Victivallis sp. Marseille-Q1083: one gene and its partner. The protein of the gene in region 1 interacts with the protein of each later gene in a pairwise test. Links are inferred from orthologs where the notes say so. Each region holds a gene or a part of one and is shown in the gene's direction. Other genes may lie near its edges.

Region 1 (4,259 bases):
CAGCAAGAGGTTTCGAATTATGGCACGCTATGAAGAACATCCCGTCAAACCGACGACTGCGGTCATCGTTCTGGTTTTGAGTTTTCTTTTTCTGTACTGTCCCTGGCTGCTCGGCAGCAAGGAACTCTACTGGGAAGAGGTCAATTACGCAATTCAGGCGGTGGAAAACACCTGGTTTCCGCCGCTGAGCATCGAACAAGCCGTCGCCGTCGCCAACGGCTTCCCGCTCTATCCGCTGATGGCCAGGCTGCTCTATGAACTCGGCATTCCGATGGAGCTGGCATTGCGCTTGCTTTCCATCGCCTCGCTGGGCATCCTGGCGACAATGGTCTACCTGACCACCGTCCGCATCGGCGGTACGATGGCCGGCGCCACGGCAACCGTCACTTTGCTGGCCAGCAACATCGTCATCGAAAAAGCGCTCAACGGTTATCCGAACATGTTGATGCTGCTTTTGCTGACCGCCGGCCAGCTCAGTTGGTTCACGCTGGGCGCCCGCCGCGGCAACTGGAGCGCGGCATGGCTGGCGGGCTTCGGTTTCACCGCGCTGGCTTTTTACGTCGGCGGCTTCATGGCCATCGTCTATTTCATCTTTCCGCTGATTTTCCTGCGGCGGCCGCTGAGCGTCAGCACCAAGCTGAACCGTCCCGGCTTTTATCTCGGCCTGGTGCTGCTGGCGCTGGTGATTCTGTTCTGGAAACTGCCGATTCTGCTCTACGACGGCAATGTCCAGAGCGACCCGTTCTGGCTGGCCCTGCCGACCGTCGGCCAATACCTCTATCACCTCTGTTTCTTCCCGCTGGATGTGATCGTGCGGTTCCTGCCGTGGACGCTGATCGCCTGGACTCCGTTCTGCGTCGCTTTTCAGCCGCTGGACCCGGTGCCGATTTTCAGCCGGTATCTGCGCACGCTGTTCATTTCATTGTTCTTCCTGCTCTGGTTCAGTCCGCTGACCGAACCGCGCGACATCATTCTGCTGGCGCCGCCGCTGGGAATCATGACCGGCATCAACTACTGGCTGCTGGTCCGCCGTTACGGCGGCCAACTGCACAAGCTGCTGACGCCATTCCTCTGGCTGACCGCCGCCGCCGGGATTGCCATCCTGGGCTTTTATCTGCTGCCGCCGGAATGGTGGACGCAGTTTTTTCCGCTGGAACGCAGTCTGGAGTTCAGGCACTCGCTGTTCGCCAAGACCAACGGCATCCTGCTGGGCACGCTCGCACTTTTCATCGGCATTTTCCTGTGGAAAATGTACCGGCATATTCCGATTTGGCTGACGCTGCTGCTGCTGACCATGGCTCCGGTACTGTTCTACTGGAGCATCACCCGACCCTACAGCGATCAGGAGAACAGCAAGCGGAAATTCGCCCTCTCCCTGCGCAACGCGCTGCTGACGGACACCGGCGACCGGCTGCCGGCGGTTTACATCAACGACATCCGCGGGTTGTACGGCGAATGTTTTTACCTGGGCGGCAAGGTTTATAAATTATCCTCGCTGCGCGAATTGCCGCAGGATGCGCCGGTCGTCTATCTGATCAGCCCGGATTATCCGGAATCACGCGCCGGCCGGAACTGGAAAAATCTGCTGGACAAAACCTATCAAGAGAAACGCATCTGTCTGTGGCGGGGCGAACTGGACCCGACGACGACGGCGCCGGAGCCCTGACCATGTCGTCCTGCTTGCCATCCATCCTGACCGTGCCGGAGGCGGAATTACAGGCATTTTTCCGCGACAACGGCGAAAAATCGTTCCGGCGGAAACAACTGCAGGAGTGGCTGTACCGCCGTCACACGTTGCAGTTCGCCGCCATGACCGACCTGCCCGGCGCTCTGCGGCTGGCGCTGACCGAACGTTTTGCCGACTGCTCTTCCACGCTGGCCGCCACGCTGCCGGCGCCGGACGGGACGGAAAAGCTGCTGCTGCACCTGGCCGACGGCGAGGCGATCGAAATGGTGCTCATCCCCTCTCCCGGCCGCATGACATTCTGCCTGAGCACCCAGGTCGGCTGTCCGGTCGGCTGCCGTTTCTGCGCCAGCGGCCGCGACGGTTTGATCCGCAATCTGCACACCCACGAAATACTTGAGCAACTGTATCACGGCAGCGCCCGCATCGGCCGGCTGCCGGACAATATCGTTTTCATGGGCATCGGCGAAGGCCTGCTCAATTTGAAACAACTGCTGCCGGCCATCACGATGCTGATCGCGCCGGAGCGGTTCGGCATGGCGCCGCGACGGTTGACCGTCTCGACCAGCGGTTATGTCCCCGGCATTTATGAACTGGCGGCATTCGGCCGGGAGTTGAACCTGGCCGTTTCGCTGCACGCCGTCGACGATGCGACCCGGGCCGTCCTGATTCCGGACACCCTGCGCTATCCGCTCGCCGAAATCCTGGCCGCGGTGGATGACTACCAGCAGAAGATCGGCCGGATGGCGACTTTCGAATACACCCTGATCGAAGCCGTCAACGACCAGGACAGCGCCGCCCGGGCCCTGGCCCGGCTGGCCCGGCGTCATCACGCCAAAATCAACCTGATTCCCTACAACGCCACCACCGAACTTTTCCGGCGGCCTTCCAACGCGGTCATCCGGCGGTTTGCCGAACTTCTCGAGGCGGAGGGCGCCAAAATGACGCTGCGGCTGGAAAAAGGCGCCAAAGTCGCCGCCGCCTGCGGCCAGTTGCGGGCAACCCACCGCCGAACCCCAGCCGCGACGGAATGACGCACCGTAATTTCCAACGATTGAAAAGGTTCGCCGTCCTGCTGCTGGCCGGAGCATCGGCGCCGGCCGCGCTGGCAACGGCCGGCGGCGGCAATTTGTTCGGCGGCGGATTCGACGGCGGAGGGCTGCTTGACTTCGGCGGCGGCGGCGACGGGTTGCTTTACCTCTTCTGGTTTCTCCTTCGCCTGACAATTCAATATCCGCTCATCGGCATTCCGGCGGACATCCTCGTCATCGCATTTCTTTACTGGCAGATCTATCTGTTGAACCGGATGTACAAAGACCGTCTGAACCGCCGGAAACATCTGGCGCGGGAGCAGTTGAATTTCGACAAGCACAGCCGGGAATTCCGATTGCGCAATCCGGAATTCTCCGAAGCGGCGTTGTGCGGCCGGGTCGCCAGAGCATACCGCCTCATCCAGGAGTGCTGGAGCAACCAGGATATGACGCCGGCCCGGGCTTTTCTTTCCGACGGCATCTTCGAACGTTTCCAGCTTCAATTGCTGATGCAGCGTTCCACCGCGGTGCACAACGTCGTGACGGTGGAGGAAATCGAAAACGTCCGGATCGTCGCCTGCAACGCCGACAATTATTTCGACCGGATGGATTTCCTGGTTACCGCCCGGCAGAGTGATTACTATCTCCACGCGGCGACCGGCAAACAACTGTACGGAAGCCGGAAAGCGGAAAAGTTCTCCGAATACTGGACGCTGGTCCGCCGCAAGGGCGCCGGGGAGAAAAATAGCGCTTCTGTCTGGGAAAATTGCTGTCCGAATTGCGGCACGCCGCTGGAACGGCTGGACCGCTGCTGTTGTCCGAGCTGCGGCGCCATCGTCAATTCCGGCGATTACGACTGGGTGCTGACGAATCTGACGCAGGTGGAAGCCTACCGGCGTCTGGAAGACGAGGCTGTCCGGCCGGGGATCGCCCGGTTGCAGCAGCATGACCGGACCTTCAGCCCCTATGCCGTCGCCGACCGGACCGCGTTGATTTTTTACCGGTACCAGGCCGCCCGGCTGCTGGCCGACAGCCGCCAATTGCGCAAAGTGGCCACGCCGGAATTTATCGCGGCCAATGCCGCAACTTTCCAACCGGACGCCGGCGGCGAACACCGCTTCCTGGCGGACGCGGCAATCGGCAGCATCGAACTGCTCGGCTGCGACAGCGAAAGCTCGGCGGAATTCGACTTCCTCACCATGCTGGTGGTATTCAGCGGCCACGAAACCGCCGCGCCGATTCCATCGTCGCTGCCGGTCCGTCCGGACCGGTCGATCCTCTACCGCCAGGTCTTCGTCCTCGCCCGGCGCAAAGGGGTCAAAACATTTTCGGAACGGGTTTTGAGCAGTACGTTCTGTCCGAATTGCGGCGCGCCGGAAACGCCGGAGGGGGTCGACCGCTGTGAATATTGCGGGACGGTATGGTCCGACGGCAGCCGCAACTGGGTACTCACCGCCCTGCAGAATTATCTGGAACAAGCCGATTTCAGCGATCCCGGACTGCTGGCGGCGCCGGACCGGCCGGATAACGATTTGCAGCTCGAC
Region 2 (3,628 bases), 2.1 Mb from region 1 along the record:
GCTTTGTGTTCCTTGCTGTCGTGGGGAGGCCGAGGCTGACAGGAACGGCTGACGGAAGGACAGGAGCCGGAGGAAAAAGGCGGTGATGTGCCGATGCGTTGAATGGAATTTCGCCGCGCATACCCCGGCCGTAAAAAACCGTAAAAAAAATTGGAATCAATTGGTATTTTCCGCCTTTGGTAATATTTTGTGTAACGTATTTGTAGTTCTTTCGGAATTTTAGGAATCAACGAGAAATAATCGGATGTTGAAACGGCGGGATATCATTACGGCAGTCGAGATCGGCACCTCGAAAATTTGTGTGCTGATCGGTGCTTCACGCCCGGACGAACCGTTGACCATCATCGGCCGCGGTGAAGCCTCCGGCGGCAATTCGGTGGTCAAGGGCGAGATCGTCGACATGGACCTGGCGCTGGAAAAATTGACTGAGGCGCTGGAAGCGGCCGATGCGTCGGCCGGGCGCGAAATCAACAACAGCCGGATCATCGCCATGTCGGTCACCGGCTGCAATATCAACTCCTACCAGGGGGTCGGCACGGTATTCATCAATGCCGAAGACCAGCGGGTCTCCCAGGCGGCGATCGGTGAGGCGATCAAAAATGCCCAGGTCAAGCCGTTGCCGCTGGAACAGACCAAAATCAATACTTTCGACGCCTTCTATCTGTTGGATGGCATTCGTCGGGCCCGCAATCCGGAAAATCAGGTCGCCCATAAGCTTGAAGCGTATTTGCATGTCATTCACGGCGACACCAACCGGATCGAAAATTTCCGTTCGCTGATGCGTGATGCCGGATTCGAAGCGGATGTCAAGATTGTGTTCAGCGCCATTGCCGATGTCTACGGCATCCTGACCGACGAGGAGAAGGAGAATGGCGTACTGCTGGTCAATATGGGGGCCGGCACGACGGAATATGCCGTGGTGTTCAACATGGGCGTGCTGGCCAGCGGCGTGCTGCCGGTCGGCATGGAACATGTCGTCAATGATTTGTCGCTCGGCTTGAACCTGACGATCAATCAGTGCCGCAAAATCCTGCAGGACGGTTCGCTGCAGCGCAGCGTCGAACGGCGGCAGGGGGTGCTGGAGATGAAAAATGCCGAAGGCGCCCTGCGGCGGATTCCGTTGAGTTCGTTCGAGCGGATCATCGATTTGCGTTTGCGGGAGGTGTTTGAAATCATCAAGCGGCGGGTCGGCGAAGAGGGCATCCTGCGCAACCTGGCCAGCGGCGGCGTGCTGACCGGCGGGGCCGCCCTGTTCGACCGTACCTTTGAACTTTTTCATACCGTTTTTGAGTTTCCGGTCCGGATCGGCCGGCCTTACGATGCCAGCGGCGCCCTGACCGACTTGGAAAATCCGCGTTACAGCACGGTCTGGGGGGTGTTGAAGTTCGGTGAGGAGTGCAATCAGATTTATTCGGCGATGCGGCCGCGCGGCATGTTCGGCCGGTTGGCCGAGGCGGTGGGGGAAGCCGGTGAAGTCGGCGATCGGATGCTGCGCGGGGTCGGCGAATTGTTCAAATCGATAAAGATGTGATGAATATGGCAGAAGAAACGGTGCGGGAAAAGACGATCGCGGTTCTGGGGTTGGGCTGTGCCGGCGTGCGGGTGGTCAATCTGTTGAGCCGGATGCCGGAAGCCGCCCATCTGCGTCTGCTGGCGGTGGACACCGACAGCGAGGCGCTGGACGGTTGCCCGCTGCCGGAAGAGAATAAATTGCTGGCCGACCGTCAGTGGCGCAACGGGCGCGGCTGCGGCGGCGATGTGCTCAAAGGGCAGCGTTCGATGGCCCGGGAACGCGCCGCGCTGGAGACCTTGATCAGCGACTCCAAATTATTGCTGGTGATCGGCGGCCTCGGCGGCGGCACCGCCAGCGGCGGTGCTCCGGCGCTGGCCGGATTGGCCGGCCGGTTGAAAATTCCGACTATTTTTCTGTTGACGATGCCGTTCTCGCTGGAGGGACACAGCAAGCGGAAAATTTCCGAAGATACGTTGCAGGAGTTGCTGCCGGTGGTGGATGTGCTGCTCTGTTTGCCGAACGATCTGCTGTTTTCGGTGCTGCCGGCGGAGACGTCGACCCGGGAGGCCTTCCGGCTGGCCGACCTGGAGCTGGCCCGTTCGGTGGTGGGAGTCAGCGAATTGCTGCGGGTCGGCAATCTGCTGCCGGCCGATTTCGGCGATCTGCGGACCGTTTTGCGGGAGCGAAAGAGCTTCTGTGCCATCGGCGTCGGCAATGCGGCGGCCGGCGAAGGGTTGAACGTCGGCCAGTTGGCGCTGGAACGGCTGCTGGAAGCGCCGTTGCTGGGCGGGGTGAATAAATTGCGCGACGCCGATGTCGTGGTGCTGACGCTGCTGGGCGGGGAGGCGTTGAGCCTGGGCGAGATGAAAGCGGTCTTCGAGGCGGCCCGCCGGTTTATCGGCGAGGATGCCAACGTGGTGATCGGCACCAATGTCGATCCGGCGTATGGCGACCGCATCCAGCTGACCGCGTTGGCGATCAAATACGACGGCAAAGTCGAGGCGGTCCGCCGGCCGGTGCACCGTCGCCGGGCGGAACGGCCGGCAGTGGTCGGCAGTATTGCCGGCGGCGGTCAATTCGAGCAGCCGCAGTTTGAACTGGAACCGGTCTCCCGCGGCATCTTTCTGAATACGACGCAAGTGGTGGTCAACGGGGAAGATTTGGATATTCCGACTTTCCAGCGCCGTTCGGTTGCGATCGACAAGGGTGAATAAAGCATACAGGCTAATTGTTTCAAGAATAGTAAGGAGTTGGAATGTTTAAGTTCAGGTTGATCAGTTCTCTCGAAAAAGTGTTTTGCGACGAGGCGCTGCAGGCGGAGGAGTTGTGCTGCGGCACCGCGCTGCAGGGGGAAATTTACAGTTTTCAGGTGGCCTACTGGACCGACAGTTGGTGTTTGAAGGTGTTGCCGGTGGTCGAATCGCCGCTGGCGGAGGCGGTCACGGTCCGGGAGGTGAAATCGGTTCCGAGCGAACTGCCGGCCAACGATCCGGAGATTCCGGACGCCGTGTTGCGCCGGACGCCGGGCCTGTATCCGGACCTGCTCGATGAAATTGCCGATGGAGTGAAAACGCTGCCGGAGCAGTGGCGGACGTTGTGGGTTTCGGTTGCCGTGCCGGAGAATTGCGCCGGCGGCAAATATCCGATCCGGCTGAAACTGGTTCCCGCAGAACCGATGCCCGATCTGCCGGAAGTGCTGGGAGAGGGGAATTTTACGCTGGAAGTAGTGCCGGTGGCGCTGCCGGAGCAGACGCTGATCCATACCGAATGGTTCCATGCCGATTGTCTTTATACCTATTATCAGGTGCCCTGCTGGAGTGAAAGGCACTGGGAACTGCTGAAAGCCTATATCCAGTCGGCGGCGGATCACGGCATCAATATGCTGTTGACGCCGCTGTGGACGCAGCCGCTGGATACCGCGGTCGGCGGGGAGCGGCCGACGGTGCAGTTGCTGAAGATCAGCAAGAAGGGAGACCGCTACCATTTCGACTTCTCGCTGCTGGAGCGCTGGATCGATCTCTGCGAGTCGTGCGGAATCCGGTACTTCGAAATGTCACACTTGTATACGCAGTGGGGAGCCACCTGCACGCCGAAAATTGTCGTGGAAGTTGATGG

Evidence for each region.
Region 2: the proteins of rlmN (region 1) and HWX74_RS10090 interact in binary tests that used the Escherichia coli proteins (3 or more experiments, as listed by UniProt). The link is inferred for Victivallis sp. Marseille-Q1083 from one-to-one orthologs.

Annotation. Positions count from the first base shown.
Region 1 is NZ_CAHJXL010000001.1:403,653-407,911, forward strand. What follows is about bases 670-3,669. They hold rlmN (23S rRNA (adenine(2503)-C(2))-methyltransferase RlmN), read left to right. Parts: upstream 670-1,620; coding sequence 1,621-2,718; downstream 2,719-3,669. Other genes in these bases: HWX74_RS01540 (glycosyltransferase family 39 protein), read left to right, coding at 670-1,666; HWX74_RS01550 (TIM44-like domain-containing protein), read left to right, coding at 2,715-3,669. Outside these bases: more of HWX74_RS01540, read left to right, coding at 20-669; more of HWX74_RS01550, read left to right, coding at 3,670-4,259.
Region 2 is NZ_CAHJXL010000001.1:2,457,950-2,461,577, forward strand. Bases 630-3,628 are described here. They hold HWX74_RS10090 (hypothetical protein), read left to right. Parts: upstream 630-1,530; coding sequence 1,531-2,727; downstream 2,728-3,628. Other genes in these bases: ftsA (cell division protein FtsA), read left to right, coding at 630-1,531; HWX74_RS10095 (DUF4091 domain-containing protein), read left to right, coding at 2,769-3,628. In the rest of the region: HWX74_RS10080 (hypothetical protein), read left to right, coding at 1-39; more of ftsA, read left to right, coding at 245-629. UniProt on the Escherichia coli protein: Essential cell division protein that forms a contractile ring structure (Z ring) at the future cell division site. The regulation of the ring assembly controls the timing and the location of cell division.